2 regions of the Erythrobacter sp. JB1-7 genome follow, and region 2 is predicted to be linked to the other one. Evidence: predicted binding sites of a transcription regulator. Region 2 holds the regulator's gene; the other holds the start of a gene.

Region 1 (15,512 bases), 270 kb from region 2:
CTTGCGATTATCATTGGCGGGTTTGCCCAACTTGACCCGGTCATGAGTGCCGGCGTTCCTCGCGCTGCCAATCCGCTTGTCCGCCACCCCGCTCACCATGATGGGATGGCAAACCAAAGCGCTGGGTTTGCCCTTTGCAGGAGCGAAATGAATGGTCATTTGGGGCGCTATCCGCGTTTGGCGCAGCACCTTTTCGCGGCGTTAGGGGCCGGGTGGGGGCGCAGAGCACAGGTGCTTGAAAATCAAGCCTTTGGATAGCGCCGAGCCCGCTAATATTTTGTGTGAAAACACAGTTACCAGATGCTTAAGTATAAGGCTTTGCGAGTTGAAAGGGCCTGCTGAAAGGGGCCGCTGAGAGGGACGCTTAATCCTGCTGCGGATCGGGCTTGTCGCCGGGGCGTTTCTTCCACTGGCCCGCATTGGTAAAATCTGATTTGACCGAACCTGAGCCCTTTAACGCCGGATCAGACAGCTGCGTCTGGGGCGCTTTGGGTGTTGCTGCAGGAGCGGGCGGGGTGCCCGATGCGGCGGCAGTTGGTGCAGGTGCATTCTCGGTAGCCGCAGGCGCGCCTTCGGTACCGGGTATGCCGGGCACATATCCGGGCTCCGTCCCAGATACCATGCCTGCTGCCGCCGTGCCCGAAGGACGCGGCGCTGTGCGGCCGCTTACAGCCGGTTCGACCCCGGCATAGCTGCCTGTAAAGGCCGCTTTCTCGCCCGCAGTGCCGCGGTTGCGATAGAAGCGGTGCGCCCCAATTGTGCCGACATGATCGAGCGAGCTGGCCCAATAGGGATTAACCCAAAGCGTGTGGTAATGGGTCGCATGGCCAATCGGGGCATAAACGCTGCCAGACAAAGCTTCCGATGCCAATCTGCGCGCTCTGTCCCAGCTTGCGCCGCGTGCCCGGCGTGACAGGCTGCCATCGCAGGTAAAGCTGAACTGGCACCCGGTGGAGCGCGTCGACCCTTCATAGACCACTCCGCACACGCTGCCGGGCCAGCTTGGATGCGCAACGCGGTTCAGCACCACTTGCGCAACGGCGCGCTGGCCAGCCTCACGCTCGCTTGCCGCTTCGTACCATATGGCCTGCGCCATACAGTCAAGCGCGCGCAAATGCGCAGGGCCTGTGCTGGAGGAAAAGAATGGCCGCGCCGCTGGCCCTGCATCAATCGCAGAGCCAAGCTTGCGCGCGCCTTCTGCGCCAGTGTCGAATGCATCGGTTGTCGGCAGGGCGAGCAATTTGTCCTTGGGCGGATCGCCCAGATAATAGAACGCTGATCCGGGAAAGCTTTGTCCGGGCCGCTCAAACGGCAATGCGGCCTTCACGATTTCGCGCGTGGCAAAATCATCATTGGCGGTTGGCGCATCGGCAGGCAGCGCGCCAAAATCACCCGGTGCGGCCATGGCAGGCACCGCGATGACCGCAGCAAGCAATAAAGCGCGTTTCTTGAAAGGCACCGCTTCGAATTGCTGACGCAAAGTGGGATGCTCGGATGCGGCGCTATCGGTTGGGGGGCCAGAGGTAGGGCCAGCGGCAAGATCAGGAGCAGGCTTTGCAGGCTGCGCGTTTTCCTCAAGGCCTGCTTCATCCGTTTCGCGCGGGGCCGCATCACCGGGCGCAGGCGCCACAAAGGGCGCTTTGAGCGGGGCGCTTTCGATCCCCAGATTGGCGCGTTCAAAGATGCGGGCTTTGGTCATTGCGTTTGGAAATTTGGGGCCGATAAACGGATTTCTGTGTCCTGAATTTGAAGTGTTGCTTGCACCCGGAGGCGCGCAGCTGCGCGTAGCGTGAAACCGGGCAGTCTCCGAGTTAACATATGCAACCTGTACAAAAAGCAAACAAGGCGCATCAGATTGTTAATTGGGTTTGGCGGACGGGGCTTGGTTGAACGGGTTTGGTAAACCGGGCCAGCTCTGCTTGCCTGTCAGCGTCACCATGCGTAACGCTGCCCCGCAACGTGACGGGATATCGAACTCAATCAGCGGCGCAATTCGCCTGGCGAAAGGCGATTGTCGCCCTTTTTGCGGGCCTTTTCGCGGCTTTTTTGGCGGCATGCAGCCCGCCGCAAACCGCCGCGCCTGCGGGCAATCCGCCCGGCGATAAACCCACAATCGTCAGCCTCAATCCGTGCCTTGATGCCATTCTCGTCGAGCTTGCCGGTCCTGACCAAGTGCTTGCCCTGTCGCATTACAGCCGCGATCCCGCATCCAGCTCCATCGCGCCAGATGTAGCCGCGCGCTACGGCGTCACCGGAGGGACGGCGGAGGAAATCCTCGCGCTCAAACCCGATCTGGTCGCTGCCAGCACTTTTATCGCGCCATCAACCAAGGCCGCTTTGGAGCAGCTGGGATTGCGCGTGGAAACCTTTGGCAGCCCGGCCACCCTCGATGAAAGCCTGACGCAGATTAAGCGGCTGGCACAGCTTTCGGGGCAAACCCGCGCGGGCAAAGCGTTAGAGGCACGCATCATGCGCGCTGTTCCATCCTTTGGCGCGGAGCCGCGCGGCGATCCTTCGCAGGTTAGCGCCATGGTATGGCAACCGGGGCAGATCGTAGCGGGCGAAACATCGCTTGTATGGGAGCATCTGGCCCGGTTCGCGCTTGCCAATCATGCGGCGCAAATGGGGCTGGGTCAGGCCGACCACGTGACTTTGGAAGCGATATTGGCCAATCCGCCCGACCTGCTGCTGGTGGCAGGCGATGCTGCGGGGCAAACGCATCCGCTGCTCGGGGAGCTTGATAACACCCGCATCGCCCGGTTTGGGCCAGAGCTGTTTTATTGCGGCGGCCCCAGCATGCCCAAAGCGTGGGAGCGGCTGGAACAGATCAGGCTGGATTTCGCGCTCAACCCGCCCGGCGACATGATCCATGATGAGAGCCGCCATGCGCACTAATGTGACGCTGTGCCTGATGCTCGGCCTGCTGCTGGCCGTGCTGGTGCCGCTGTCGCTGTTGGCGGGCAGAGTGTGGATTGATCCGTTCCATACCGGCGATAGCGGCGCGAATGCTGCGCTCATCCTGATGGAGCTGCGCCTGCCGCGCGCGGTGCTGGCTTTGACGCTGGGCGCAGGATTGGGAGCAGCAGGGGCCGCGATGCAGGGATATTTGCGCAATCCGCTGGCTGATCCGGGCCTGTTCGGCATTGCGCCGATGGCGGCATTGGGCGCGGTGATGTGGCTGTGGGCCGGAGCCGGAATTGCGGGCGGGGCTGTCTCGCTCCTCCCCGCCGGATGGGCCGCATACGGACTGCCCGCCTCTGCCTTAATCGGCGCGGCCACCGGTATGGCGCTGCTAGCCGCAATAGCGGGACGAACATCATCGGGCGCGGGCGGCGGACTTGCGCTGTTCACACTGGCCGGATTGATGATTGCCAGCCTCGCAGGCGCGCTCACCGCGCTTGCCATAACGCTTGCGCCCAATGCCTTTGCGATGAGCCAAATCGTGCTGTGGCTCAACGGGGCTTTAACCGACAGATCCTGGGCCGAGGTCTGGATCGCCGCCCCCTTAACGCTGGCGGGCATCGCTGCGCTGATGCTGACGGCGCGCCCGCTCGATGCGCTGACTTTGGGAGAGGATGCCGCGCGCTCCATGGGCGTGAACCCTGCGCGCCTGCTCGTATTGCTGGTTTTGGGCGTGGGGTTGACTGTGGGGGCAGGGGTCGCGGTGGCGGGCATTGTCGGATTTGTCGGGCTGATCGTCCCGCATCTGGTGCGCCCGTTAACCGACCGTATGCCTTCCAGCCTGATCGTGCCCAGCGCGCTTGCGGGCGCAGCGCTTGTCCTGATAGCCGATTGCGCGGTGCGAGTGCTGCCTTTGGTGACAGAGCTGCGGCTGGGCATTGCCCTGTCGCTGATCGGCGCGCCGTTTTTCTTGTGGCTGCTGATCCGCATGCGCCGGGGGCAGCTATGAGCGCGCCGCTTTCGGTCCGCAAGCTGTCGCTGATGCGCGGGGGTAAGCGCGTGCTGGAGGATATCTCTGCCGAGTTCACCCCCGGCACCATCACCGCGATTGTCGGCCCCAATGGCGCGGGCAAATCCTCGCTGTTGATGGCGTGTGCTGGGCTGTTGGAGCCATCCCAGGGCGAGGTGCAATTTGGCGGCAAAGCGCTGCCCGATTATTCGGCGCAGGCCCGCGCGCGCGCACTGGGATATCTGCCCCAATCAGCCGAGATCGCGTGGGATGTGACTGTCGAGGCTCTGGTGAAGCTTGGCCGGATGCCGCATGGCGATGCGCGCTCACCTGCGGGAGCGGAGGCGGTGGAGGCCGCTTTAACCGCGCTCGATTGCGCAGATTTGCGCCGCCGCCGCGCGCATCAGCTATCGGGCGGAGAACGCGCGCGGGTTCTGCTCGCGCGGGTGCTGGCGGGCCAGCCGCAATTTATCCTCGCCGATGAACCGCTCGCCAGCCTTGATCTGGCGCACCAGCTCAATCTGCTCGCGCATCTCAAATCCTGCGTGAAAGGTGGCACGGGGGGCGGGGATACGGGCGCCGTGATGGTGCTGCACGATCTGGCCTTGGCGATGAACCATGCCGATCATGTGATTGTGCTCGATAAAGGACGCCTTGCGATTGCCGGGCCGCCCGGTGCCGCGTTGTCGCCGCAAATCATCGGTGATGTGTGGGGAGTAGAAGCGCAGTGGACCGGCGATGCGGGAGCGCGCGCTCTGATCGTTAAGGGATAGCGGGTTGCCATTCTGGCCATCACGCAATCGAGCGCACCGCAAGCGGGCAGAACCAGCGCGACGTGTCCAATTTTCGAAGGCCAATTCCGCCCGCAATCGGGCTCTTTAAACAGGTCTGAAGTACCTAAGGTGCGACCCGAAAGGCGACAGCAAAGACTCGCAAAGAGGACTATGAGAGTACGGTTTTCTGCGGGTTTCACGACTACAGGTTTTCTATAGGGCTTGCTGGGAAGGGCATGCGAAATATGCAAGTTCATGTGAAGTTCTTGGCTGGTTTCCCTAACGTCAGCTACGAAGCGGATTCTTCGCAATGACCCGGCAAAATGACCTCTTCAGCGATCTAGGCAGCAATCCAAGCGATGATGCGCATAATGATGCGCCCAATGGCACGGGCAACGATTCTGGCCGCCGCGATGCTCTGACCCGGCGATGGTTCGCGCTCACCCGTGAAACCCTGCCCAATCTGGCAAAGACACGCAGCTGGCCGATCAGCGCAGATCACTGCTTTATGCGCGTGTTGCTCGACAATTCCTGCGGGGGCAAGTGGCGCGATTTTGTAAAAGCGCCGGCCTACCGGAATGCGCCGCTGCAGGTGCTGGAGCGGGCCGTGGCTTTGGGCGAGGCCGTTGCGCGCGGCGAGGCGGATTTGCGGGAGCTGAATGCGCGCTCGCTTGCGTGGCGGAGGAAGGGGTGAGGGGACTTGCCGTGTGCGGGATAAGCGGCGATGAGGTAGATGATGGAAAATGATTATCCGAAGTGGGAGGACCTTTTTGCTTGGTTCAGAGACCAACAGCCTGACTTTGGAGACGTAATCTCGTTGCGCAGTGCTTTGCGCGTACTTCCGCTTTCGTTTGATCCATCAAATTGGCGCGATGACAATGTTGATCCGGCATTTGTTCAGAATGTCCTTCGATCTATTTCCGTTGCTGCTGCTGTGCATAGCGCGCCAAAGCTCGGCGATGTGCGGGCCATTGCCGCAGCTGAGGGAGCCGGTCGGTCTTTGCGGTTGTCGCAATCAAGTATGAACGAAGACTCATTTGCGCCAGGAGAGGTGGAGTTCGCCGCCACAAACGCGGTAGTCAACGCCTCCGATTCCGCCATGAGCGCAGTCGTGGTAACTAGCCATGTGAGCGATCGTTTCCAGGGAGACGAGGTCTTAGAAGGTCGCGCGCGCGCTGGCGCAGACGCCGTCCAATTTGCTGCGTCTGCAGCTAGGGAAGCCAGTTATGCGGCAGACGATATCTGGGATAGTACTGAAGGTGACCGAGCAGCCCTGAACATCGATGAGGCGCACTACAAAATCTCCCGCTCTAGGCTTTGGCGGAAAAAACCAGATTGGTTTCGAGAAAGTTGGGGTCGGGCAGCCCAATGGCTCTCGCGCCCAGAGCATGGTTTCGCGATATGGCGCGAGTGGTATTACGGTCGCCTTGAGGGCCTGCCTCATGCTTTCGCCGATTTCGACGACGAAGCGGATGAGAAGTTCTACCGCTGGATCATCGATCAAGACGACGAATGGTGGAGACGCGAACCGCGCGAAGTAAACGCAGACATCACCGCGTTCGTTGATGCTCTAAGACTGTCCAATCAAAACCAACAAGCTAGCAAAGTCACGGGGGCGTTCGAGCCTCAGGGCGGCCAGCTTGACCTCCAGTCTATCCTGGACCGGTTGACTGCCGTCGAGACCTCTAACCAAACGATTGCCGCTGAAGATATTCCAAAGCTTAAGGCAGCCCTCCAAGAGACGCGGGAGGCCTCACTTTATGCACTCGATGAAATGGATCGGCCAGCCATTGGTCACAATTCCGGCGCATTTGAAGATGTCGGTCCGGTTGATGATCTGACATTTCCAGTGGACGCGGTTGGCAAAATTGAGGAGCAATTGAAAGCTATCGATAACCGCTTGCTTGCGCTGCAAGCGGACTTGGACAAGCCGCAGCCCACGAAAGGAGAGGTGGCTAAACAGGGGAAGGGCCTCGCTCAGAGCCTTGATAAGATGCGCAAGATCTCTCCTGAGTTTTTCAAAGGCCTTGAGGCAGAGTTTGGCAAACAGCTTGGTAAATGGTCTGCTTTCGGCCTTTTTCTTTTGGTGATGAAGCTTTCGGGGCTTCTGAGTCTTATTGTGTCAGCCGTGGGCGGGTAGTCTCGCCGAATACCCACCCCGCTGCGACTAAGTTCGCTTACGCTCTCTAAGTCTTGCTGCCCCTCCCGCGTGCGGGAGGGGGTAGGGGTAGGCGAGATTGGCGGGAGCTTTGCGGTTTCCCAATCATTGTAAAACAGACCGCTTACATCCAAGTGGTGGACACGTGACCGCGTCCACGCCTACGCCCCTTTACTTATGTGAACATTTCCGGAACACAGCGCCCATGTCCCTAACCAAAATCTCCGTTCGTGGTGCCCGTGAGCATAATCTCAAAGGCATTGATATCGATCTTCCGCGCGATGCCTTGATTGTTGTGACGGGGCTTTCGGGCTCGGGTAAATCCTCTCTCGCGTTCGATACGATCTATGCTGAGGGGCAGCGGCGGTATGTGGAATCGCTTTCCGCTTATGCGCGGCAGTTTCTTGAAATGATGCAAAAGCCCGATGTCGAGCATATTGACGGGCTTTCGCCGGCGATCTCCATCGAGCAGAAGACGACCAGCCGCAATCCGCGCTCTACTGTGGCGACGGTCACTGAGATTTACGATTATATGCGATTGCTCTGGGCGAGGGTGGGCGTGCCCTATTCGCCTGCGACCGGCAAACCGATTGAGGCGCAAAGCGTTTCTCAAATGGTAGACCGGGTGATGGAGCTGCCTGAGGGCACGCGCGCCTATCTTCTCGCGCCGGTCGTGCGGGGGCGCAAGGGCGAATACCGCAAGGAAATGGCCGAATGGCAAAAGGCAGGCTTTACCCGCGTGCGGATCGACGGGGAGCTTTACCCAATTGAAGAAGCGCCCGCGCTCGATAAGAAATTTAAGCACGATATCGAGGTTGTGGTGGACAGGCTCGCGGTGAAAGCCGGGCTGGAGACGCGGCTGGCGGATTCCTTTGAGACAGCTTTGAAGCTGGCGGACGGGCTGGCTTATGTGGATTTGGCGGATGGGACGGTGGCTGAGGCCATGGCCGAAAGCCAAAAAACCGCTCGCCCTGAGCCTGTCGAAGGGCCGTCCTTCACTTCTGCCGACAGCTCCAAAAAGAAGGACGGTGCTTCGACAAGCTCAGCACGAGCGGAAAAGGGAGGGAATCTCAAAGGCGCTGGAGTGCCAGAAAACCGGATCGTGTTTTCGGAGAAATTCGCCTGCCCGGTATCAGGCTTCACCATTGAAGAGATCGAACCGCGCCTGTTCTCCTTCAACTCGCCTCAGGGTGCATGCCCGACCTGCGACGGGATTGGTGAAAAACAGCTGTTTGATGAGCAGCTGGTGGTGCCCAATGAAGCGCTGACTTTGAAACAGGGCGCGATTGCTCCGTGGGCGAAATCGAACCCGCCTTCGCCTTATTACATGCAGGTGCTGACTTCGCTCGCCAAGGCGTATGATTTCACTGTGACGACCCCGTGGCGCGATCTGGAGCCCGATCAGCGCATGATTATCCTGCACGGCACAGGCGGGATGCCGGTGCAGCTGACGTTTAAGGATGGGCGCAAAAGCTACACCGTGAACAAGCCGTTCGAAGGCGTGATCGGCAATCTCAACCGGCGCATGATGCAAACCGAAAGCGCGTGGATGCAGGAGGAACTGGGCAAGTTCCAGACCTCGCAAGCGTGCGAGGCGTGCGGGGGCAAACGGCTGAATGAGAAAGCCTTGGCGGTGAAAGTGGCGGGCACGGACATTGCAGAACCCGTCGCGATGAGCGTGTCGGATGCGAAAGCGTGGTTCCTTGGCCTGGATGACAAGCTGACCGATCAGCAAAGCCAGATCGCCAAGGCCATTCTGAAAGAGATCAATGAACGGCTGGGTTTCCTCGACAATGTCGGCCTCGATTACCTGAACCTTGACCGCACCAGCGGCACTTTGTCGGGCGGGGAAAGCCAGCGCATCCGGCTTGCGAGCCAGATCGGCAGCGGTTTGTCGGGCGTGCTCTATGTGCTTGATGAACCCAGCATCGGCCTGCACCAGCGCGACAATGACCGCCTGCTGGAAACATTGAAGCGCCTGCGCGATCTGGGCAACACCGTGATTGTGGTCGAGCATGACGAGGATGCGATCCGCCAGGCCGACCATGTGGTGGACCTTGGACCCGGTGCCGGCGTTCGCGGGGGCGAGGTGGTGGCGCAGGGGACGCTCAAACAGATCCTGCGCTCCAAGAAATCGCTCACCGCTGATTATCTGACCGGACGGCGGGAGATTTCGGTCCCCAAAAAGCGGCGCAAAGGCAATGGCCACAAGCTGACTGTCAAAGGCGCGGCCGCCAACAATCTCAACAATGTCACAGCCTCCATCCCGCTGGGCACATTCACCTGCATCACGGGCGTGTCAGGCTCGGGCAAATCCTCCTTCACCATCGACACGCTCTATGCCGCCGCCGCGCGCACGCTCAACGGCGCGCGCATTATCGCGGGCAAGCATGAGGCGGTCACGGGCCTCGAATATTGCGACAAGGTGATCGAGATCGACCAATCCCCCATTGGCCGCACCCCGCGCTCCAACCCGGCCACATACACCGGCGCGTTCACCAATATCCGCGACTGGTTCGCAGGCCTGCCCGAGGCCCAGGCGCGAGGATACAAGCCGGGCCGCTTCAGCTTTAACGTGAAAGGCGGCCGCTGCGAGAAATGCACGGGCGATGGGCTCATCAAGATCGAGATGCACTTCCTCCCCGATGTTTATGTAACCTGTGAAGAATGCGGCGGAAAGCGCTATAATCGCGAAACTTTGGAAGTGAAATTCAAAGGGCTCTCCATCGCCGATGTGCTCGATATGACGATTGAGGATGCGGAAGAGTTCTTCAAGGCCGTCCCCCCGATCCGCGACAAAATGCGGATGCTGAACGAGGTGGGGCTGGGCTATGTCAAAGTCGGCCAGCAAGCGACCACCCTGTCAGGCGGCGAAGCGCAGCGGGTGAAACTTGCGAAGGAACTCGCGAAACGCTCCACCGGGCAGACGCTTTATATCCTCGATGAGCCAACCACCGGGCTTCACTTTGAAGATGTGCGCAAACTCCTCGAAGTGCTGCACAGGCTGGTGGACCAAGGCAATTCGGTCGTGGTGATCGAGCACAACCTTGATGTGATCAAAACCGCCGACTGGATCGTGGACCTGGGCCCGGAAGGCGGCGTGCGCGGCGGCGAGATTGTGGCGGAGGGCGTTCCCGAGGAGATCGTTCGCGAGCCCCGCAGCTTTACGGGCAAATATCTGAAACCTCTATTGAAAGCGCAACACGGGAACGAGCCTGCCCCGGCGTAGGCCGGGGCCGGAGGATGACGGATCGGAGCGAAACCTCAAGCCGCCGCTTTGCTGCCGATCGCATCGCCCAATTTGCTCTGAAGCCCGCGCGCATCATCGCATACCTCATCATCTTCGCCGCATGCCAAAAGCTCGACAAATTTCTCTGCATTGATGGCCACATCATCGGGGCCGATCTGGTCAAAGGGATCTTCCAGATGGGTTTGGATATTGTCCAATCCCGTCAGGATCACCGCAAATAAAACCGGCATCACATAAGTCAAAACGGGGGCCTGATACTCGATGGCACAAAACGCGAAAAACGGTCCATAAATCAGCGGTAAAAGCACAATGAAGACATCGCTGAATGCGCGCAAAGTGCGCGGTGTGCGGTATTGGTAGATATGTTTGACGCTTTCAAACGCGACGATCATTTTGGAGACGTATTGATTGCACCGGCTGCATTCTCCGCTTGCCAGCCCTTCGCTGCGCATCCGTTTTACAAAGCCGGAAAGGTCAGAAAATGCAGCGTAAACCGCGCGTTCTGTCTGCGGCATATCGACACGGTCGCTTTTGAACATCGCGCGGCATGACCGAAGCAATTCGGCCAAGGCGCGCTCGATATGGCGAAGACGTTCTTCTTTGGCGCCGCTGCCGTCATCAGGCAGCCAATCGCGTGCAGCGAAATAGAGCGCGCGGCCATGCGCTTTGATCGTGCCGTAATCATCCAGCGCAGATTCTCGGCGCTTGTATGCGTGACCAATAGAAAACACGATCGGGAAGATCACCGCGGTCGAAATGATCGTGAGCGGGTAATCGGCTACCAAATTGAGCCGCAGGCAGGCCCAAGTGGACGCAATTGCCAGAATGACGACAAGCAGCGATTTGATATTGATTACCAGCCCAATGCGGGAAAAGCGTTGCCAGAACATGGTAGTTGAGCCCCTGATTTAATGCCTTTGCTTCGGGCAATAGGAGCGGGAGTTTGATTTGTGGTTAACGCTTTGCCTTGGGTGGTTAGGTGTTTTGCAATGCCAACAAATCGCGCAGATCAGATCGGCACCCGAAAAACTTTCGAGCCATTCGCTTCGAGAGGCATTGGGCGGTGCAGTCTTAATGAGGAATGAGTGTATGGCATCGCACGACCTTTCTTAAAGGACACCCTTATTTCTGACTGCCATCGAATGGCAGTTTGTGCTCGCCTAGCGGCTCGCGAGGTGGCCTTCGGCCGTCTCTGCTTCGCTGCGACTCCTCGCTCCCCTCACGCGGGCGGGAGGGGTTGGGGGTGGGTTTGGCTTGGAGGCCCTCCTCCCAATAGACACAACCTCGTCATCCCGGCGTAGGCCGCGACCCAGCTTCTTCTTTCAGTGCTTACCGCTCTAGAGCCCGGCCTTCGCCGGGGTGACGGTCGGCGCGGAGGCGAAGCTTCTTCGCTCACCCCTTCCTCCGCGTCTCCCTTTCCTTTGCGCTCTCTGCGCGAAACCCCTCGCACGCCGAGCCCATCACGCTGGATCCCCGCCCTTCGGCAGGCTCAGGAGAGCCCTGCGCGGGAATGACTAGGGGTCGGGGATGACGCTGATGGCTTGGGTGATGGCTTGGGTCTGAACCACGCTCGTCCTGAGTTTGCCAACGGACTGTTCTTTCTTCTGCTCTCGGACTCATAGAGAAGTGCGGTCCTTCGACAGGCTCAGGACGAGCGGAGTGGGGCCGCAGCTCGACCTCCCACAACCCCCATTTTCCTACTCCCCCAAAACCGTATAACTGGTTCGGCTCCCAAACTTCCAAGGAGCCAACAATGTCCAACACACCCACTTACCCCCCGCGCCATCGCGCGCCGTCTTTGCCGGCTTTGATTGAGGCGCTTCCTGAGGACACGGCTCGGCCGCAGCAGAGCCAGTTTACGCGCGCCCGGCAGGGGGTGTTTTTGATGAACCTGGCGGAGACGGGCGAAGTGCGGATTGCGGCGCGGGCGGCGTCTGTGTCGCATCAGACGATCTATCGGCTGCGGCGCACGTGCCGGGCGTTTCGGCTGGGCGTTGATGCAGCGCTGGTGATTGCGCGCGAGCGGGCGGAGGACTTGCTTGCCAGCCGCGCGATGCACGGGGTGGAGGAGCAGGTCTATTACCACGGCGAAGTGGTGGCGACGCGCAGGCGCTATGATGCGCGGCTGCTGCTGGCGCATCTCGCGCGGCTCGACAAGAAAGCGCAAAGCGAGGATGTCGCGCAGCTGGTGGGCGAATTTGACGCGGTGGTCGCGGCGTTTGAGGGCGCCAGTGATGGCTCGGATGAGGGCGCGTTGACAGGTGCAAGCGCCCGCGCGCGGCGGGAGCGTGAGAGCGTGGAGCTGGACCTTACCGAGATTGTGCTGCCCACATGCGCTGACAGCGCGGCCGTTGCGGCGCAGAAAGAGGCGAATGATAGCGGCGGTGAGGGAGGCTCTGAGAAGGGCGAGAATTTACCCTTAGGACAGTGTAACATGCGGTCCATGTCTCGGGCCATGTCTCCAGAAACTGACAGTCTGGAGGACACACTGGAAGAGGCGGATACAGGCCCCGGATCGCTGGAGGCGCGGCTGTCCGCGATGGAAGCAGCCCGCCCCGAAACCGCCATGCGCCCCGCTCAGCGCGCGACCAGCACCGAGCGGACAGATGCGATAGAATGGGCTGAATTGCTCGCCTTTGAAGCGGGTGAGCGCGAGTGGTGGAAAGCCGAACCTGGCGCTGGAGAGGCCTCTAGCTCAGCAGATCGCGCAGATCAGGACGCGACTTGTGAACCGCCACATAGTTGCAGAAACTGAACTCCTCCATCGTCCAGCTGTACTTGCGAAAGTCGACATTGCGGGGGAAGACCTTGCCAATCCAGTAGTCAGGCAGCAGCTCGTAGTAATCGCGGATGATGAACTTGGACCCTGTGTTGAACGCGCCAAACTCGAACTGGAGCGCTGCAACTCCTCCCTTGGCAAACACGCGTTTCGCCCCCTGGATGACTTTGAACTCATGCCCTTCAATGTCGATCTTGAGGAAGTCGATGGCGTCAATCGAATGGGTGTCGCAATAGGTGTCTAACGTGCTGATATCGGCTGTGAACTTGACCGAACGATGCTCTGGGTGACGCTTGGAATAGGATGTGAGCTGGTTGTTGTCGGGGTAGTAGTACATGTCCATCGTGCCGGCCTGGTCGGACAAGCCGTAAGGGTGGAGGAGCACGCGCTTGTCAGCGATGGCGGGGGCAAGATTGGCGGCGAACTCGGCTGCGGTTTCAGGAGCAACTTCGAAAGCGTGCACAGTGGCAGATGGGAAAGCGGCAAGCGCGGCGCGGGTGTATTCGCCGACATTGGCTCCGACGTCGAACACTGTGGTGAGATTGGCCGGAGAAAGGCGTTTGAGCAGGTCTGCCTCGCCGTTCTCATGGAACTCGGACCCGCGGTTGTTGACCGCATCATCGATGAAGGTCGCAGCCTTGTGCATGGCGCGCACGGGCAAAGCGGTGCGATTGGATGCGATGGTGCGAAAGACGCTGCGTTTGGCTGTGCCAAGAATGCCCATAGGTGCCCCCTATCGCCGGGATGGCGCTGGAATGGTGGCCTTGCCCGCGCTGCGCATCCCCATGGCGAGCACGGCAAAGCCGATGATGGTGGAGAAGTGCATGGTCTCAAACCCGATGACCTCAAATTGCAGCTTCATGGAGAAGAAGATGACGATTGCAGCGGCCATGACAAGCGGGATTGCGGGGCTGAGCAGAGCGCGCAGGAAGACGCGCAGCGCGGCATACAGCCAAACACCGACGAACAGCGCGAGGCCGACCCAGCCGGTGTGCACGCGGATCTCCATGAAGGTGTTGTGGAAGTTGAAGCCCATCCGGGTTGAGATGCCCATCATGCGCCACAGATGCTCTGCATCAAGGTTGCCGTGCAGCCAGAACGCGTTGTACCCGATGCCTAGCACCGGGGCATCGCGCATGATGGTGCGGCCATGCGCCCACAGGTCAACCCGGCCGGTCAGCCCGCGGTCTTTGCCGCTCGCGTCAAGGAACAGGTCGAACAGCGGAGGCAGCCAGAAGTCCATGGTCGCAATCGCGCCAAGCACGACCAGCACAGCGGCAATGAGAATGCCCGAACGCGCCTGGATCTCAAGCCTGCGTGAGGCGAGAAACGCGATGAGGCACCCTGCGGCAAGCGCGGTGGAGACAAGCGCGGAGGTCGCCTTGGCCATGTACAGGTTGAGCGCGAGGATCGGCATCAGCGCGGCGCAGAACGCGGCGAGCACCCAGCGCCGCTCGATCGTGAACAGCGCGCCTGCTGCAACCGTCGAGATCACGGCAAGCCCGGTGAAGTCGCCAAACGAGTTCTTGGACCCTGCAAGGCCGGCAAAGGCATCGCCAGCGCCATCGCCCCAGTGGACCATGCGGCCAAAAGCGAGGCTCATAATGGAGTAGAAAGCGAAAGCTGCGAACATGCCAATGACGAAGGAGCGCGCGCGCATCCCGCCGCCCAGCATCACGCCAGCGATGACGGTCAGCGTGTAGACTGCGCCGTAGTAGAGCGTGGTAGATGGCACAGGCGACCAGGCCGCCGAAAGCGTGACAAAGGCGGGCAGGGCAAGCAGCGGCCAGCACTGCGCGACCATGGGGTAGAGCCGCTCCCACCGCAGCGCCGCGAACGATCCGATGCACGCGATGATGACAAGCGGGGTCAGCGATCCGATCTGGAGGTTGAACAGCACCGCGGCAATGACGGCCGCGACCAGACAGGTGTCGATGATGGGCCATTGGCGATCGATTGCAAACTGCGCCTTGTCAGCCGACCGCTGAGGCGCAATCGCCCTTCGCTGGGCTGTGGGATGGCGAGTGGCGATTGCTGTAGGCTCCTGAAAGCACGCGTGAAATGCAGCCTTTCGCGTGCGGTTTGGGTGGGTGCTTCTCTGGTTAACACATGTCCCATGCTTGCGCGCTGATTGCCAGTCAAAACTGCAACCTTGGTCTGACGTGGGACAGCAAGCGAACTGTCCGTTTGCATCCGCACTGAAGCATACTGCGTAGCTTGGCGCGTGGGATAAGCGACAACTGGAGACACTGATTATGGCTTTCCTACTCCCCTCCCGAACGCATATAGGGATTGCATTGGCAGGCGCGATTATTACCGCAGTTATCGCCGCGCCGATAGCATCGGCTGCGATTTCATCGAATGTCTACATCGATGCGAAGGAGACATTCGTTCTTGGCGGGAAACAGCCTGGCGCATTCAGTGTTAAGGGCCAGAACAAGGGCGATGTTAGTGTCGAGGTTTTCGCTTCGGAAGATGGCACCAGAACACTGGTGGCGACAGTCGCTCCGGGTGACAGGTTCAAGGCCGATTTCGCGCAAGGCGAAGCGGCCTGGCTGCGCAACACGTCGGCAACCGCCCGAGCGCATGTGCGGGTTCGGATCACCGGCACGACCAGCAATCTGGGAATGGGCTATCAGGAG
Region 2 (15,512 bases):
GCCATTTTCAAGCGAGGCAAAAGCCGACTGCGTGGCGGTTTCGAGCGATGTGATAGCCTCGCGCAGTTTCTCTTGCGTGGCCCCTGCAAACTCTTCGCTTTCCGAGGTGATCTGCGCCAGCCCGCCGCGCAATCCGTGCAGTTTTGCCAGCGCGTCATCCGTCTGCTCGGAAAAGCGCGCCGTGATCTCTTCAATCGAATTGTCAGCCCGTTCAATCTCGCCGTGAGCTTTCGTTAGATAACCACTCAAATCTTCGCCGCGCTGCGCTGTTTCCAGGATCACGCCTTGGAGCGCGCCCGCGCGCTGTTCCACATGACCCAGTTCGCTCGCTGCTGACTGGATCGCCTGCGGGAGCTCTTCGCGCGTGTGGTGAACGCCCAATTCGATGTTTTCGAGCACTTTGAGAGCTGCGTTGTTTATTTCTTTAAGCGCTTCGGCGGTTTGGCCAAGCGCCAAGCGTTTGTCAGACAAGGTCTTGCCCAGATCGCCAAGGCCTTCTTTCAGGCTGCGCCGCGACATATCGCCTTGTTCGCCGATCCGTTTGATAAGCGCACCCATCTCGCCAAACTGTTCGCTCAGCGCAGCGCTTTGTGCAGACAGCTTTTCCGTTTCCTGCGCATGCAGATCGCGCTGCTCGGCCATGGCGGCATCGAGTTTCGTGAGGCGCTCAGCCAGAATTTCAGCGCCGCGCGCCTCGCGCTGTTCGAATTGCGTTTGACGGTTTGTCATTTCGTCGAGGAACCGGATATCGCGTTGGCCAAGTAAAGTGTCGAATTCCGCGGCCTCTTTGTGCAGGCTTTGCACGCGGGCTTTGGATGCTTCGATGGAATTGCGATCCAGCGTGTCAACCTGTTCGAACAAATCGGTTACATTGGCCTGAATTTTCTCAAGCGCGGCTTTCTGCCTGTCGCCCGCCAATTTTTCAGCATCATGCAATTTCGCGATCAGCGTGTCGGTTTCGCCCTGCAATCCAGCAAATCGACCACTCAGCGAAGCAAAGGCTTGCGCCTCTGTCTGGTCCATTTCGCTGCGATATTCTGCGGCCTTGTTTTGCAACAAATTGAACCGAGCGCCTACGGTTTCTTCCAAACGGGTGATCTCGGCATCAAAATCGCTCAGTGTGGCGCGAACCCGGTCGCCCATACCGCTGATTTGCTCTTCGCTTGACGTGCCAAGCGCTTGGATTTTCTCAAATTCGCCCGTCATGCTTTCAAGGCTCTGCTTGGCCGTGTCGCCAGCATTGCCGATCTGATTGGACACATCGCGCGCCGAATTCGCGATCACGGGTAAATCGTCGCGCAACCGCACCATGTTGGCGAGGGCTGTATCACTTGCGGTGCCGATGGATTGCACTTGCTTATCGTTCTTTTTGATCAAATCCTGCAAAGACGCGGCATGTTCGCCAATGCGCTCGCTCGCCACACGGCCAAGCGATTCCAGATCGCGCGATTGAGAAGCGAGAAACTCCCGCGCAAGGCTCAGCTCGCGATTGACCACGGTCAGCCGGGTTTCAAGCTGTGCGCTTTCCTGACTAAGCAGCGATGCCGTGGTAGCAAAGCGATTGGCCTCAACCCGCGAATTGCGCATGGCGAGCAGCCAGATCACGCAAACCAGCAGCACGGGCACCGACCAATCAATGATCCAGCGAACCCATTGCGCAGGCGCCACAGCGGCCGCGTTCATCAATTCCCCGCGCATCGCCCAGCCATAAAGGGCCGTCCAGCTAAGGATTACGGTGATCGCCAGAGCGGGGATAACCCAGGTAAAGCGCGCTGAAGGTGTCTCGATCATCTCTTCGAAATACCCCGTATCTTCGTCCATCTCGGATAGGTCGAGGATGTCCAAATTGTCATCGGCCGCGCTACCGGTCTGGGCATTTTCGGCATCAGGCATATCGCCATCGTCCGCTTTTGCAGGTGAGCTGGATGAAGCTTTGCGCTTCTCTTCTTGGCGAACCGCCCGGATATGCTGTCTTTTTGACATGCCCTTCTGATACCACATGGAGCCTGTGGATAAACCCTCCATTAACCCTTAGTCGCCTAGTGTTGCCTTTATGGCATTTGAAAATGGAGCCCTTGATGCAACTCTGGCAGCGGCGGCAGGTGATGATCCTGCATTGCTGCGGGAATTGCGCGCCGCGTTTGTTGAAAGCGCTGAGAAGCAGCTCGATTTGCTGAAGCGTTCTCGCTGTGATGGCAATTGGAATGTTGCGGCGATGCGGCTCAAGGGTTTGGCGGCCAGCTTCCATTCTGATGAATTGCTGCTGGCTGCCGAAAATGCGCTTGTTTCTGCCCCGGGTGAACCAACGGCGATCCGCGATATCGAGACGGTTTTGCGCCAATATTCGGGTGTTTCACCAAACTAGACCCGGCAAGCTACGGCTCACAAGGCCGGCGATGGGTGCTATGCACTGCGAAACACTCACGCTTCGTTGCCATAAACCTATCCGCAATTGCTGCTGTGTCTTGCGATTAAATCGGCTAACGCGGGCTTAACTATAGCACCTGTATAGGCAAGGTATGGGCAAGATCGTCATGGACCAGCCTGCGACACCGCATGTCGAGCTGATGCTGCGCGCTGAATTGGCGCGTGGTGATCGTGCGCTCAGCGGCGTTGCCCCGGTTCTGTCGCATCTTTTGGCAAGTTCGGGCCATGCGCTCGTAAACGAGGACATCGTCGCCCGGCTGCGCGGCATGATGAACGATGCTGCCCGTCAATTGATCGTCGCTGCGGGGGCGCAAGATCCTGAGGAAATCGCGGTTGATGCCTTGTCCGATCATTTGGCCGGCGATGGCCCGATCCTGAGCCATTTCTACTCGCTCGCGATGGAAGGTCATTTAGCTTATCGGTTGGAGCAGCGATCGTCATTGGACCCTGTGCTGTGCCCGTTATTGCAAGAGCTGATCGCGTCTGAACAAGCTGAGGTGGCCGAACTTGGGATGCACGCGCTCGCCGCGCAATCTCGGTTTGTTCAGGCCCAGCGCCGTATGTCCATGCCATTGGGTGAATTGCCTGCGCGCCTCTATCACGGGGTTCTTGAGGCCTTCGAGGCATGGCCGGAGTCAGCTGCGGTATGCGCAGATGCCGAATTGGAAACGGGCATCCAGCGATTGCGCTTGGAGTATGATGAGGGGGCAACCCGTCTGGCATTGCTGACGCGCCTTGCGCGCTCCATGCGGGCAGGCGCAGTTGCAGCGCTAGACCTTGATCATGCAGGATTAGCGCTGTTCGTCACGGCTTTGGCCGCGCTGACCGGGCAGCCGCGCGACCTTGCAATCCTTGCCTGTCACGAACGTCAAGCGGCGCGCCTTGCATTGGGCCTCCGCGCTGCTGGTCTCGATCAATCCGCGATTGAGCGCCAGTTTCTGCTGCTTGAACCTGCGGAACGTCTGCCCAGCCATATGGATGAGATCGCCCCTGGAAAAGCAGCTGATTTGCTTGGGCAATCGGCTGCATGGAAAGCGGGATAAGAGCGCGGGCGATGGATCAACGCAGTTCCCTTCTTGCCGCGCGCGGTGTGACAGACAAGCTTGACCGCCTGGTCACAGCCGATGAAGCGCTTGCGGATTTGCATGAGAAATGCGGCGGAGCACTGCCGGGAACTTTGGCAATCCCGGAACTGCTCGATCTGGTGCAGCAGGGTAGGGCCATGGGGCTTCGGATCGCGCGCGAGTTTACTTGTTTTGATGGCGAGGAAGTGGTGAGCGGGTTTGCCCGCGTTCATCCCCTTGATGAAACGGACGGCGGCGGGTGCGAGCTGCTAATCGACAATTGGCAGCGCGCACAAGAGCCGCAATTGACCTCTCGCGAACTGGCAGAGCAGATCGATGCCATTGACCGCGCGTCGGCAGAAGTAAACGCGCGGTTAGATAACCGCCAGCACTTGCAATTGCTAAGCGGTTTGGCGCCGGATACCGCTGAACTGGTGGCGATTTCCAAATCTCAGCCCGGAAAGCTCTGGACGGACTATGTCAGCTTGCAAGGCGTTGCGCATCAGCAGCCTCTGCATTGGCGTTTGCTGGATGGGGCGTCTTGCACCTTTGCGGGATCGATGCGTTCCTGGAGAGTTCGGATTATCCCGACGGGACCGGGGACAGGCACGCCGCGCGGGTTTGAGTTGCTGCTGGTCGCCGAAGAGCCACTTGTTGCAGCCGCCGATGCCGGCACCGCCGATGACCGTTCGCAAACTCGCCTGATTGGCAGCGCGCTAACCCCGGTACTGCGCCAACCTATTGCCAGCATAATTGCCAATGCGGAAACCATTCGCGCGCGATTGGCGGGGCCACTGCGCGGCGAATATAGCGAATATGCAGGCAATATTGCTGCCGCTGGCCAGCACCTTTCGGGGATGCTTGATGATCTTGCCGACCTCGAAGTGGTCGAAGCGCCCGGTTTCAGCACGCTTCAGGAACGGGTTGATTTAAGCGATGCAGCACGGCGTGCAGGCGGAATATTGGGCGTAAGAGCACAAGCCCGAAACATCATTCTCAACCTTCCGGCGCAGGACGAGCATGCGCCCGCAAACGCAGAATTTAGGCGCGTGCTGCAAATTCTCATCAATCTGATCGGGAACGCCATTTCCTATTCGCCGGAAGACAGCACTGTCACCGTGGCGATTGGCGAAGATGAAGCTTCCGAGGCCGTATTCCTGACGGTGGAAGATGAAGGTCCCGGTATCAGCGCCGAACAAGCCGAGCATATTTTCGAAAAGTTTGAACGGCTTGGGCGCGATAATGACGGCGGCTCTGGCCTTGGCCTTTATATCTCGAAAAAGCTCGCAGACGCGATGCAGGGCGAATTGGCTCTCGCCGAGCCGCAAGAACGCGCCGATCAGGGCGCGCTCTTCCGACTGACATTACCAAAACACAGCTAAAACGCTGGCCTTAAACCTTACCGGTTGGCCAGCGGCACGTAATCGCGCGCTGTCGGTCCCGTATAAAGCTGGCGAGGGCGGCCAATAACCTGGCCTGGATCAGAGATCATCTCGTTCCACTGAGCGACCCAGCCCACGGTGCGCGCCAGAGCAAACAACGCGGTGAACATCGTTGTCGGGAACCCGATTGAGGACAGGATGATGCCGGAATAGAAGTCAACATTGGGGAACAGCTTCTTTTCCTTAAAATAATCATCGTTGAGCGCAAGCTCTTCAAGCTGCAACGCCACTTCGAACACAGGATCAGTTGTTTTGAGTGCTTCAAACACTTCGCGAAGCGTCTGCTGCATCACCGTCGCGCGCGGATCGTAGTTTTTGTAAACCCGGTGACCAAAGCCCATCAGCCGGAAGGGATCGTTCTTATCCTTCGCACGCTCGATATAGTGCGGGATCCGGTCCGGCGTGCCGATTTCTTGCAGCATGTTCAGCGCCGCCTCATTCGCGCCGCCATGCGCCGGGCCCCAGAGGCAGGCAATGCCAGCAGCGATACACGCAAACGGGTTTGCGCCAGAGGAACCAGCCAAACGCACGGTTGATGTTGATGCGTTTTGTTCATGATCGGCATGGAGGATAAAGATCCGGTCCATTGCCTTCTCAATCGCCGGATGCACCTCATATTCCTCGGCCGGAACGCCAAATGTCATCCGCAGGAAATTGCCCGTGTAGCTCAGATCGTTCTTGGGCTGCATCATGGGCTGACCCACAGCATATTTGTATGCCATCGCCGCGATGGTTGGCATCTTTGCGATCAGGCGGTGCGATGAAATCTTGCGATGCTCCGGATCGGAAATGTCTGTGCTGTCATGGTAAAACGCCGAAAGCGCCCCCACAACGCCGCACATGATCGCCATCGGGTGCGCATCGCGGCGAAAGCCCTGGACAAACTGTCGCAGCTGATCGTGCAGCATTGTGTGGCGAGTGATCGTGTACGTGAAATCGTCAAGCTCTTCGCTATTGGGCAATTCACCGTTCAGCAGCAGATAGCTGACTTCCATAAAGCTGGATTGTTCCGCCAATTGCCCAATAGGATAACCGCGATGGAGCAGAACGCCTTCATTGCCATCGATATAGGTGAGCGCGCTTTCGCAGCTTGCCGTCGATTTGTAGCCCGGATCGAAAGTGAACGCACCGGTTGACCCGTATAGCTTACGGATATCGACCACATCGGGCCCAGTGCTGCCTTCTAATACAGGAAATTCGTGGGTCTGCCCGCCCAATTCGAGTTTCGCCATTTTGTCTGCCACACTGTATCTCCTGTCCAATTTTTACCGCAAAAAGACGCGGCTAAGACGCTTCGGCGTCGAGCCGGGCCAGCGATTCATCCCGTCCCAAAAGGACGAGAACGTCAAAAATGCCGGGCGAAGTCATCGTTCCGGTCAAGGCAGCGCGCATCGGCTGCGCAAGCTTGCCAAAACCCAATCCCATGTCCTCAGCTAAGGCTTTCGTAGTGGCTTCGAGAGCGTCGATTGTCCAGTCATTTTCACTGCCCAATCGTGCAGAAATTTGCGCTAATCTTGCTCGCGCCTCATCATCGAGCGCCTTCGCCGCTTTCTCGGTCATTTTAAGCGGTGTGGTTGCAAAAAGAAATCCTGCACCATCAACCAGTTCATCGACAGTCTTCGCACGCATTTTTAGAGCGGGCATTGCCTTTTCCAAAAGCGCATGATCCGCGCCATCACCCATCCGTTCCGCCACCAATTTGGCCAATTGCGCATCATCAGCCTCGCGCAGATAGTGCCCGTTGAGGTTTTCGAGCTTTTTCAGGTCAAATCGTGACGGGCTTTTGCCCACACCTGACAGGGTGAACAGCTCAATCGCCTCTTCGCGGGTAATTTCCTCTTTATCGCCATGGGCCCACCCCAGCCGCAAGAGATAATTGCACAAGGCATCAGGCAGAATACCCATGTCATCGCGATAGGCCTCAATCCCCAAGGCACCATGCCGTTTCGATAGCTTCGCGCCATCAGGCCCGTGGATCAGCGGTACATGGGCATAGACCGGTTCGTTCCAGCCGCCCTCGATTGCCTCCATCGCATGATAAATGGGAAGCTGGCGGAACGCATTGTTGAGGTGATCATCGCCCCGGATCACATGCGTGACGCCCATATCATGGTCATCCACTACCACCGCGAGCATGTAAGTGGGTGTCCCATCGGCGCGTAGGATGATGAAATCATCGAGTTCCGCATTGCTTACCGAAACCGAGCCTTGAACCTCGTCAACAATGGCCGTCTCCCCCTGTTGCGGAGTTTTAATCCTGACAGTGAAAGGCGCATTTTGGGGCGCTTCTGACGGGTCACGGTCGCGCCAGCGCCCGTCATAACGCATGGGCTGCTTGTTCGCCTTTTGCTCGGCTCGCATCGCCTCGAGTTCCTCAGGGGTAGCAAAGCATTTGTAAGCGTGACCAGCATCAAGCAATTGGTGCGCAATTTGCGCATGGCGCCCTGCGCGATCAGACTGAAACACGGGTGGTTCATCGTAATCAAGACCCATCCAATCCAGGCCATCAATGATCGCATCGATTGCTGCCTGGGTTGAACGTTTGGTATCGGTATCCTCGATCCTGAGCAGCGCTTTGCCGCCATAGTGACGGGCATAAAGCCAATTGAACAACGCTGTTCGTGCCCCGCCGATATGCAGAAACCCAGTGGGTGAGGGGGCAAATCGGGTAACAATCTCGCTTGCCATAAGCGTCCAGTTCCTATTCATATCATGCGCTGAGCCGACCGGCCGCACCCCAGAAGGGACTATGGCAAATGGCTGATCTACCAACTGTTCCAATGGGAGATGATGACGCTGGCAGCGCGGCTGCTGGCGTTACCGTTTCTGATGCGACTTTTGACAAAGCCAGCCGAAATCCCACGCGCACTTGGCAAACGGGCGCGGGAATGTCCAGCATCGCGGTGGCAATCTTCGATAGGATCGAGCAATTTCTTGCGAGGGCAGGCTTTGACCGCGCACCCTGGATTGCGGTTTGCTTCGCGTGCGGGATCTTCGCATGGTTCGCACTCACAAGTCCGTGGCAGTGGGCCAGCGCAATTGGGGCTGGACTGCTGCTTGCGCTGGCGGCGATGGCGGCATGGCGCGGGGTGGATGAACGCGAGCATTGCCGCCGGGCGAGCATTGCGATCGGATTGGTCTTTGCCGCTGGCCTTGCTGTGATCTGGGCCCGGTCCGAAATGGTGGGGGCGGAGCCGATTGAGAGACCAGTGGTCGAGCGCGTGCAAGGATATGTGCTCGAACGCCAGGATCAACCCGCCGATGAACGCATCCGGCTTACCTTGGCTATCCGCGATCCCGAAACCGGTGAGAGCCGCAAGATCCGAATCAATGTCCCTTTGGCAGAGGTGGACCGGGTGGATGTGAATACCAATGGGAATTCCGCCATGAGTGAAGGCGCAGTTCTGCGGATGCGTGTGCGCCTGATGCCTCCTGCGAGCCCCATGCTGCCGGGAGCCTATGATTTTGCGCGCGCCGCGTGGTTCAAGGGCTATGCTGCGACGGGCAGCCTTGTCGGGGAGATTGAGGTTATCGAGGCTCCTCAAACCAAGAGCGGTTTAAAGGGCATCCAGCGCAGCCTTGCCAATCACGTTCGCGCCAATGTTGATGGATCGGCGGGCACGATTGCTGCAGCCTTTGCGAGCGGTGACCGAGGAGCCATCCCGCAAGCTGATGAGGAAGCGATGCGCGATGCGGGCCTTACGCATTTGCTTGCTATCAGCGGGCTGCATGTGAGCGCGGTGATTGCCGCAGCTTATTTTGTAGTGATTAAGCTATTGGCGCTGTTCCCCGCTTTGGCTTTGCGGGTGCGATTGCCGGTTGCGGCTGCGGTAGCCGGAGCAATGGCCGGTATCGCCTACACCTTACTCACAGGCGCGCAGGTGCCCACCGTCAGGGCCTGCGTTGCCGCCATTCTGGTCCTGGGCGCTCTGGCGCTGGGGCGTGATGCGCTGTCGTTCCGCATGGTCGCGGTCGCTGCGATGTTCGTGATGGTGGTGTGGCCCGAGACGGTGATCGGTCCCAGCTTTCAGATGAGTTTTTCCGCCGTCCTTGCCATTGTTGCTTTGCATTCGTCTGGCCCGGTGAGAGCCTTTCTGGCTGCGCGCGAAGAACCCTGGTGGCAGCGATTTGGACGCAACACGGCCATGCTTTTCCTGACGGGCCTGGTCATTGAGCTTGCCCTGATGCCGATTGTCATGTTCCATTTTCACCGCGCTGGACTGTATGGAGCGCTGGCCAATGTCATCGCCATTCCTTTGGTGACGTTCATCGCGATGCCGATGATCGCGCTCGGCCTGGCTCTCGATCTGGTGGGTGCAGGCGCGCCTGTATGGTGGATCGCCGAACGCGCGCTTGAAGCTTTGCTTGCCATTGCGCATTTCACTTCCGCTCAACCCGGCGCGGTCAAGCTGATGCCGCAAATGGGCGGCGTTACGATTGCCCTGTTTGTCGCAGGAGGGCTGTGGCTGGCGCTGTGGTCGGGCAGAGCGAGGCTGTTTGGTTTTGCTCCTGTTGCAGCAGGGATAGCGGCTTTGCTGGCCACCCCCATACCCGACATTCTGGTTGGGCGGGAAGGGCGCCATGTCGGGATCACCACCATTCAGCCTGATGGGTCGAGAGCGCTGCTTTCGCTGCGAGACAGCCGTTCCTCCTATTCGCGCGATAACCTGCTTGAACTGTCTAGCGTGACCAGCGATCCTATCCCGCTTAGCGAATGGCCTGGTGCGCGGTGTTCTGCCGAGTTCTGCCTTATCACTCTTGAGCGAGGCGGCAGGGACTGGGTGCTTCTCCTCGCGCGCAACCGCAATCTGATCGAAGAGCGCGCTTTGGCTGCTGCATGCGATCAGGCCGATATCGTGGTCGCTGATCGCTTTTTGCCGCGCTCGTGCAAACCGCGCTGGCTCAAAGCGGATCGCGGCTATCTTGGCCAGAACGGCGGTCTTGCGATTGACCTTAGCAGAGAGACGGTCACCACGGTTGCTGCCAGCCAAGGCGAGCACGGTTGGTGGAAGGGGTTTGAGGACTGACCCAAGCCCGCTTATGACGCGCAGCGGGGAGGGGTGCCGATAGGCTTACGCCGGAACGGAACGCACCCACCCCCGCGACACAATTAGTGATAGCGGCGCAGCAATCCTGCAAGTTTGCCCTGCACCTGCACCTCACCCGATCCATAGACCTGCGGATCATAGGCTGCATTGGCCGGATCAAGCCGCACCATGCCTTTATCCTTGTGCAGATACTTCAAGGTCGCCTCTTCACCGCGGACCAGCGCAACCACAATCTCGCCATCGCGCGCAGTGTCTGTCCGTTTGATCAGGGCGAAATCGCCATCGAAGATGCCTGCTTCGAGCATGGAATCGCCTGACACTTCGAGCGCATAGTGCTCTCCGGGGCCAAGCAGTGCCGCTGGCACGGGAAGCGCGCTTTGTCCTTCAAGCGCTTCGATCGGTGCGCCTGCTGCAATCCGGCCATGCAGCGGAATGCTGATGACATCATTGGCAGGTTCGGGCTGCGAGCGAGCCGCAGCTGCTGTGCGCGCTGCCGCCAGATCGACGACTGTATCATCCGCCGCCGTTTCACCCGATGCTTTACGCGGAGCAGGTGTTGCATCTTCGGGCATTTTGATGACTTCGAGTGCGCGCGCCCTGTTGGGTAGACGGCGGATGAAGCCGCGTTCTTCCAACGCCGAAATCAGACGATGAACGCCCGATTTGCTTTTGAGATCGAGCGCTTCTTTCATCTCTTCGAAGCTGGGCGAAATGCCTGTTGCTTCAAGCCGCTCTTGTATGAAGCGGATCAGTTCGTGTTGCTTTGCCGTCAGCATCAGGCAAACTCCTTTTGACGCACTTTCGAGCGAGGCAACAAAGCCCCCGCAGTGCAGAACTCACGCGTTCAAAGAGGCACAGCGCCAAAAGGGTGTGACCCAAGGGCAAAGTGCGGTTGGAACGCTGCCCGATCACCGATAAGGTGAACGAATGAGGAACAAGTAGGCAACCAATCGGAACAAGTCAACACCCTGTTAGCCCGCAAACCGCTGCAATTCAGCCATTTCGGAGGTTATACACAGCCACTTCTTCGCCTTGCGCCACCGCACAGCTGTTTTCGGGACGCACGATCAGGCAATTGGCCTCAGCAAGCGCGCGCAAGGCACTGGAATCCTGTGAAGATGCGGGGCTCACATGCCGCCCATCGCTCACCCCCTAACGAACTCGCGCCGCGGGCCGGTTGCGGGCACGGCCGTGGACGCGATCCGGGTCTCCTCAGCCGGCAAGGGCGCTTTGTCGCCAAGGCTTGCACGCACGAGCGGGAGAGCGAACAGGAACGCGGTCACATAGCTTGAGACCGGATTGCCGGGCAGGCCCAGCACCACCTGGCCTTTGCGCTGTGCCACCATGAGCGGCTTGCCCGGCTTGATCGCCACTTTCCAGAACGCGAGATCCGCGCCCCAATCCGCCAAAGCGCGCTGGATGAGGTCATGATCGCCCACCGATGCACCGCCAGATGTGATGAGGATGTCTGCGCTTTCCGCCTGGGCCAAGGCCTCTGCCAGCGCCTGCATGTCATCGGCCACCGGGCCAAGCCGCATGGTGGTGCAGCCCAGCGCTTCGACCATGGCTGCGATCATCGCGCCATTGCTGGCAGGGATCTGGCCCGGACCGCACTCGGCAGGGTCGCTTGCCAGTTCGTCCCCGCTATCAAGGATCGCGATGCTGGGCGGCCCGCGCACGGGTAGCTCACCGCATCCAGCCGACAGCGCGAGCGCGATCTGTGCAGGGCCTATCCGCGTGCCAGCGCTCAGCACGCGGTCGCCTTGCGCAAAGTCGAAGCCGCGCGCGCGCACATGGCGCTGGGGGAGGGCATCTCCTCTCCCTCGCCCAAGACCACAGAAACGCCATCAATGACTGCGTTCTCCTGGATCAGCACTCTGTCTGCGCCTTGCGGCATGTGCGCCCCTGTCGAGATGCGAGTGCATTCGCCGCCTGTCAGCGCTCCGTCATAGGGCTGGCCTGCGCGCGCCTCGCCCACACGCTGCCACGGGCCTGCACCTGCAATTGCATAGCCATCCATCGCTGACAGGTCCGCGGGCGGCTGAGTTCGCTTCGCTGTCACATCGGCAGCCAAATAGCGTCCCCGCGCTGCGCTAGCGCCAAGCTGCTCCACCGGGCCTCGCACGGCCATGGCGAGGAGCCGCTCCTGCGCTTCGACCAAAGGCAGAAGCCCGCTCACTGGCTCGCTTTCCACGTGCCCGATTTGCCGCCGCGCTTCTCGATGAGCCGCACTTCGCCGATCACCATGCCTTTATCGATCGCTTTGGTCATATCGTAGATCGTCAGGAGCGCCGTGGAGACAGCGACCATCGCTTCCATTTCCACGCCCGTCTTGCCGGTGAGCGAGCAAGTGGCAAGCGCGCGCACGCCGGTATCCTCAAAGGTGAACTCAATCCCCACCGCTTCCAGCCCCAGCGGATGGCAGAGCGGGATCAGCTCGCCTGTCCGTTTGGCCGCCATGATGCCTGCAATGCGCGCAGTGCCAAGCACATCGCCTTTGGGCGCGTCGCCTTCGCGGATCGCGGTGAGCGCGTCTGACGACATGGTGATAAGGCCCGAGGCGATTGCGGTCCGCTCGCTTTGCGCCTTGCCCCCCACATCCACCATGCGCGCCGCGCCGTCATCGCCGAGATGGGTTAGTCTGTTCATACTACGCGCCCTTAACCTGAAGCATGGACCGCATGTTACACGGTCCTGACACTAAAAACCTGCCCCGCCGCACACAGCGCTGCTTTGCCTGTCAATGCGAACAAATCTGCGTGTTTCGGGGAGGAATTGCCAATCACATAAGCCATTGGCCCTGATTGCCACAAATGCGCGATGTAGGACAGCGCCGCTACTGTCCGTTAAGCAGACGCTGCGTTGCAGCGGCGACGTCTGTTTCGCGCATCAGGCTTTCGCCGACCAGAAATGTCCGAACGCCTGACGCTTCAAGCCGCACAAGGTCTGCATGCGCGTTGATCCCGCTTTCGCCGACCAACAAGACATCATCAGGCACAAGCGCGGACAGCCGCTCTGTCACGGATAGCGAGGTTGTGAAGGTTTTAAGATCGCGATTGTTCACTCCGATCAGCTTGGATTGAAGGTGAGTGAGCGCGCGTTCCAGCTCTTTCTCATCATGCACTTCGACCAGCACATCCATGGCATGTTCGCGCGCGGCCTGTTCAATCTCTGCCATTTGCGCATTGCCGAGCGCCGCGACGATAATCAGAATCGCATCGGCTCCGATTGCGCGCGCTTCTGCGCATTGCCATGGATCGATCATAAAATCCTTGCGCAAAACCGGCAGATCGCAGGCCGCGCGCGCAGCGATGAGGTAATCTTCATGCCCTTGAAAATACGGCGCATCGGTAAGGACGGACAGGCACGCCGCCCCGCCAGCGGCATAATCGCGGGCGTGCTGGGCGGGATTAAACTCCTCTCTTATCAATCCTTTGGAAGGCGAAGCTTTCTTGACTTCTGCGATCAGTGCAAAGCGGGATTTGGCGGTTTCACGCAGCTTGCGCTCAAACCCGCGCGGTGGTGATTGCTTAGAAGCGAGCGTTTCCAGCTGAAAATCGGATGTGGCCGTTTTGCGCGCGGACACTTCGCCTGCCTTATGGGCGCAAATTTCCTCCAGCTTGTTCATACTGCCAGCGCAATCCAACGCTTTAGCAACTCTTCTGCGCGGCCAGCATCAATCGCTTCTGCCGCCTGGCTGGCGCAGTCCTGCCAATCATCACCTTTGCCCGCCACCATCAACGCGCCCGCTGCATTGAACACCACGGCATCGCGGTATGGTCCCGGCGTTCCTTGCAGCAACGCTTTCAATGCAGCCGCGTTGTGAACCGCATCATCGCCGCGAATAGCCTCGACAGGGGCATTGGCAAGGCCGGCCATGCCCGGATCGACCCTGCGCATTTCAAACGCATTGCCGCTGACCCAGGCTGCCTCGTTTCCTCCGGCAAGGCTCAATTCATCAAGCCCCTCATCGCCTGACACAATCATCGAACGCCCCGTGCCAAGCTTTGCTAAAGCGCCCGCGTAAATCGGCACATAGGCCGGCCGGGCAATCCCAATCAATTGCGCGGTGACCCCGGCGGGGTTGGACAGCGGGCCCATCAGATTGAAAATGGTGCGTTTGCCAATCTTTTTGCGGATCGGTTGAATGCGGCCCATGGCGGGGTGGTGGTTTTTGGCAAACAGAAAACAGATGCCAATTTCGCCCAATGTCTTTTCGGCCGTTTCGCCTGCTGCATCCATATCCAGACCCAGCGCTTCCAGCGTATCAGCCGCGCCCGCTTTGGAAGAGGCCGCGCGGTTGCCGTGTTTGGCGACCGGCACGCCGCATGCGGCAACCACAAGGCTGACGGCGGTGGAAACATTGAGCGTGTGATGCCCGTCTCCTCCCGTGCCGCACACATCAATGGCATTGCCGGGCGCATCAATGGGGATAAGCCGCGCGCGCAATGCCCGCGCAGCGCCAGCGATTTCGTTTGAGGTTTCGCCCCGCTGCGACAGCGCGACAAGAAAGCGTTCAATCTCAGCTTCATCCGGCGCGCCATCGAGCAGCGCGCCAAAGGCGGTTTCCGCCTGCGTTTCCGTGAGCGGCGTGTCGATATCGGGTAGGGCGGTCATGCGGGCTCTCTATCAGGCAGGCGCGCATCCATGCCGCACAGGTTCAGGAAATTGGCGAGGAGCGCGTGACCATGCTGGGTCGCGATGCTTTCAGGGTGAAATTGCACGCCGTGAATGGGCAGGGTCTTATGATGAAATCCCATAATGCTGGGGTGATCACTGCCGGGTGTGTCGGCATGGGCATTGGCGATAAGCTCGCTCGGCATATCGACCACTTCAAGGCTGTGATAGCGCGTCGCGGTGAAGGGGGAAGGCAGGTCTTTGAAAACGCCGCTGCCATCGTGAGTGACAGGCGAGGTTTTGCCATGCATCAATCCGCCGCGCACCACAGTGCCGCCAAAATGCTGGCCAATGCTTTGATGGCCAAGACACACGCCCAGCAAAGGCGCGCCCGCATCCGCGCAGGCCGCAACCAGATCAAGGCTGATGCCTGCTTCATTCGGAGTGCAGGGGCCCGGGGAAATGAGATACCCCTTTGCCCCTCGCTCCATCGCTTGGGCCGCCGTGATTGCATCATTGCGAACGACTTCCACTTCTGCCCCCAATTCCATCAGATAATGGACAAGGTTGAAGGTAAAGCTGTCGTAATTGTCGATGATGAGAATCATGGAAGAGAGCCTTCGCGCAAATGGGGCGGGGGTTCAAGATTGGGTGTGCGGGGTTCGCAGGGCGCTTAGCCCCTTATCAATCATAGTCGCGCCAATCGCTCCTACCGCGTAGGCGAGGATATCGCTCCAGGTGAATGTCGTGCCAAGGACAATGCGCGCCGCCCGGTTATCCTCCAGCCCCAGCATCGTGAGAACGTCCAGATATTGCATAATCTCAATCACAACCGCGATGCCAAAGGCGATGAGCGCGGCTGTCACCATGCGAAATTTCAGGACGCTAAGCAGCCCGCAATAGACTAACATCAC

Evidence for each region. Region 2 encodes LexA, which represses DNA repair genes until DNA is damaged. Its sites were predicted from a motif close to GTTCCNCNCTTGTTCT; they were not measured.
Region 1: the regulator LexA is predicted to act here: its motif matches at 7,022-7,037, upstream of uvrA (excinuclease ABC subunit UvrA).

What each region holds. Positions count from the first base shown of each region.
Region 1 is NZ_CP200291.1:459,999-475,510, reverse strand. Features, by position in the region: gene AC0V6W_RS02315 (hypothetical protein) at 1-159, opposite strand, end outside; gene AC0V6W_RS02310 (cell wall hydrolase) at 365-1,699, opposite strand; gene AC0V6W_RS02305 (ABC transporter substrate-binding protein) at 1,960-2,895, shown strand; gene AC0V6W_RS02300 (FecCD family ABC transporter permease) at 2,870-3,910, shown strand; gene AC0V6W_RS02295 (ABC transporter ATP-binding protein) at 3,907-4,683, shown strand; gene AC0V6W_RS02290 (GCN5-related N-acetyltransferase) at 4,994-5,377, shown strand; gene AC0V6W_RS02285 (hypothetical protein) at 5,417-6,823, shown strand; gene uvrA (excinuclease ABC subunit UvrA) at 7,047-10,070, shown strand; gene AC0V6W_RS02275 (hypothetical protein) at 10,106-10,981, opposite strand; gene AC0V6W_RS02270 (hypothetical protein) at 11,845-12,846, shown strand; gene AC0V6W_RS02265 (FkbM family methyltransferase) at 12,782-13,594, opposite strand; gene AC0V6W_RS02260 (O-antigen ligase family protein) at 13,604-14,770, opposite strand; gene AC0V6W_RS02255 (hypothetical protein) at 15,126-15,512, shown strand, end outside.
Region 2 is NZ_CP200291.1:189,283-204,794, reverse strand. Features, by position in the region: gene AC0V6W_RS01015 (ATPase) at 1-1,893, opposite strand, end outside; gene AC0V6W_RS01010 (Hpt domain-containing protein) at 2,054-2,365, shown strand; gene AC0V6W_RS01005 (hypothetical protein) at 2,520-3,470, shown strand; gene AC0V6W_RS01000 (sensor histidine kinase) at 3,482-4,873, shown strand; gene AC0V6W_RS00995 (citrate synthase) at 4,891-6,177, opposite strand; gene gltX (glutamate--tRNA ligase) at 6,218-7,621, opposite strand; gene AC0V6W_RS00985 (ComEC/Rec2 family competence protein) at 7,690-9,960, shown strand; gene lexA (transcriptional repressor LexA) at 10,044-10,757, opposite strand; gene AC0V6W_RS00975 (hypothetical protein) at 10,975-11,112, opposite strand; gene AC0V6W_RS00970 (molybdopterin molybdotransferase MoeA) at 11,127-11,735, opposite strand; partial or broken gene AC0V6W_RS00965 (molybdopterin molybdotransferase MoeA) at 11,736-12,112, opposite strand; gene moaC (cyclic pyranopterin monophosphate synthase MoaC) at 12,157-12,630, opposite strand; gene trpC (indole-3-glycerol phosphate synthase TrpC) at 12,818-13,609, opposite strand; gene trpD (anthranilate phosphoribosyltransferase) at 13,606-14,598, opposite strand; gene AC0V6W_RS00945 (anthranilate synthase component II) at 14,595-15,206, opposite strand; gene AC0V6W_RS00940 (ribosomal maturation YjgA family protein) at 15,240-15,512, opposite strand, start outside.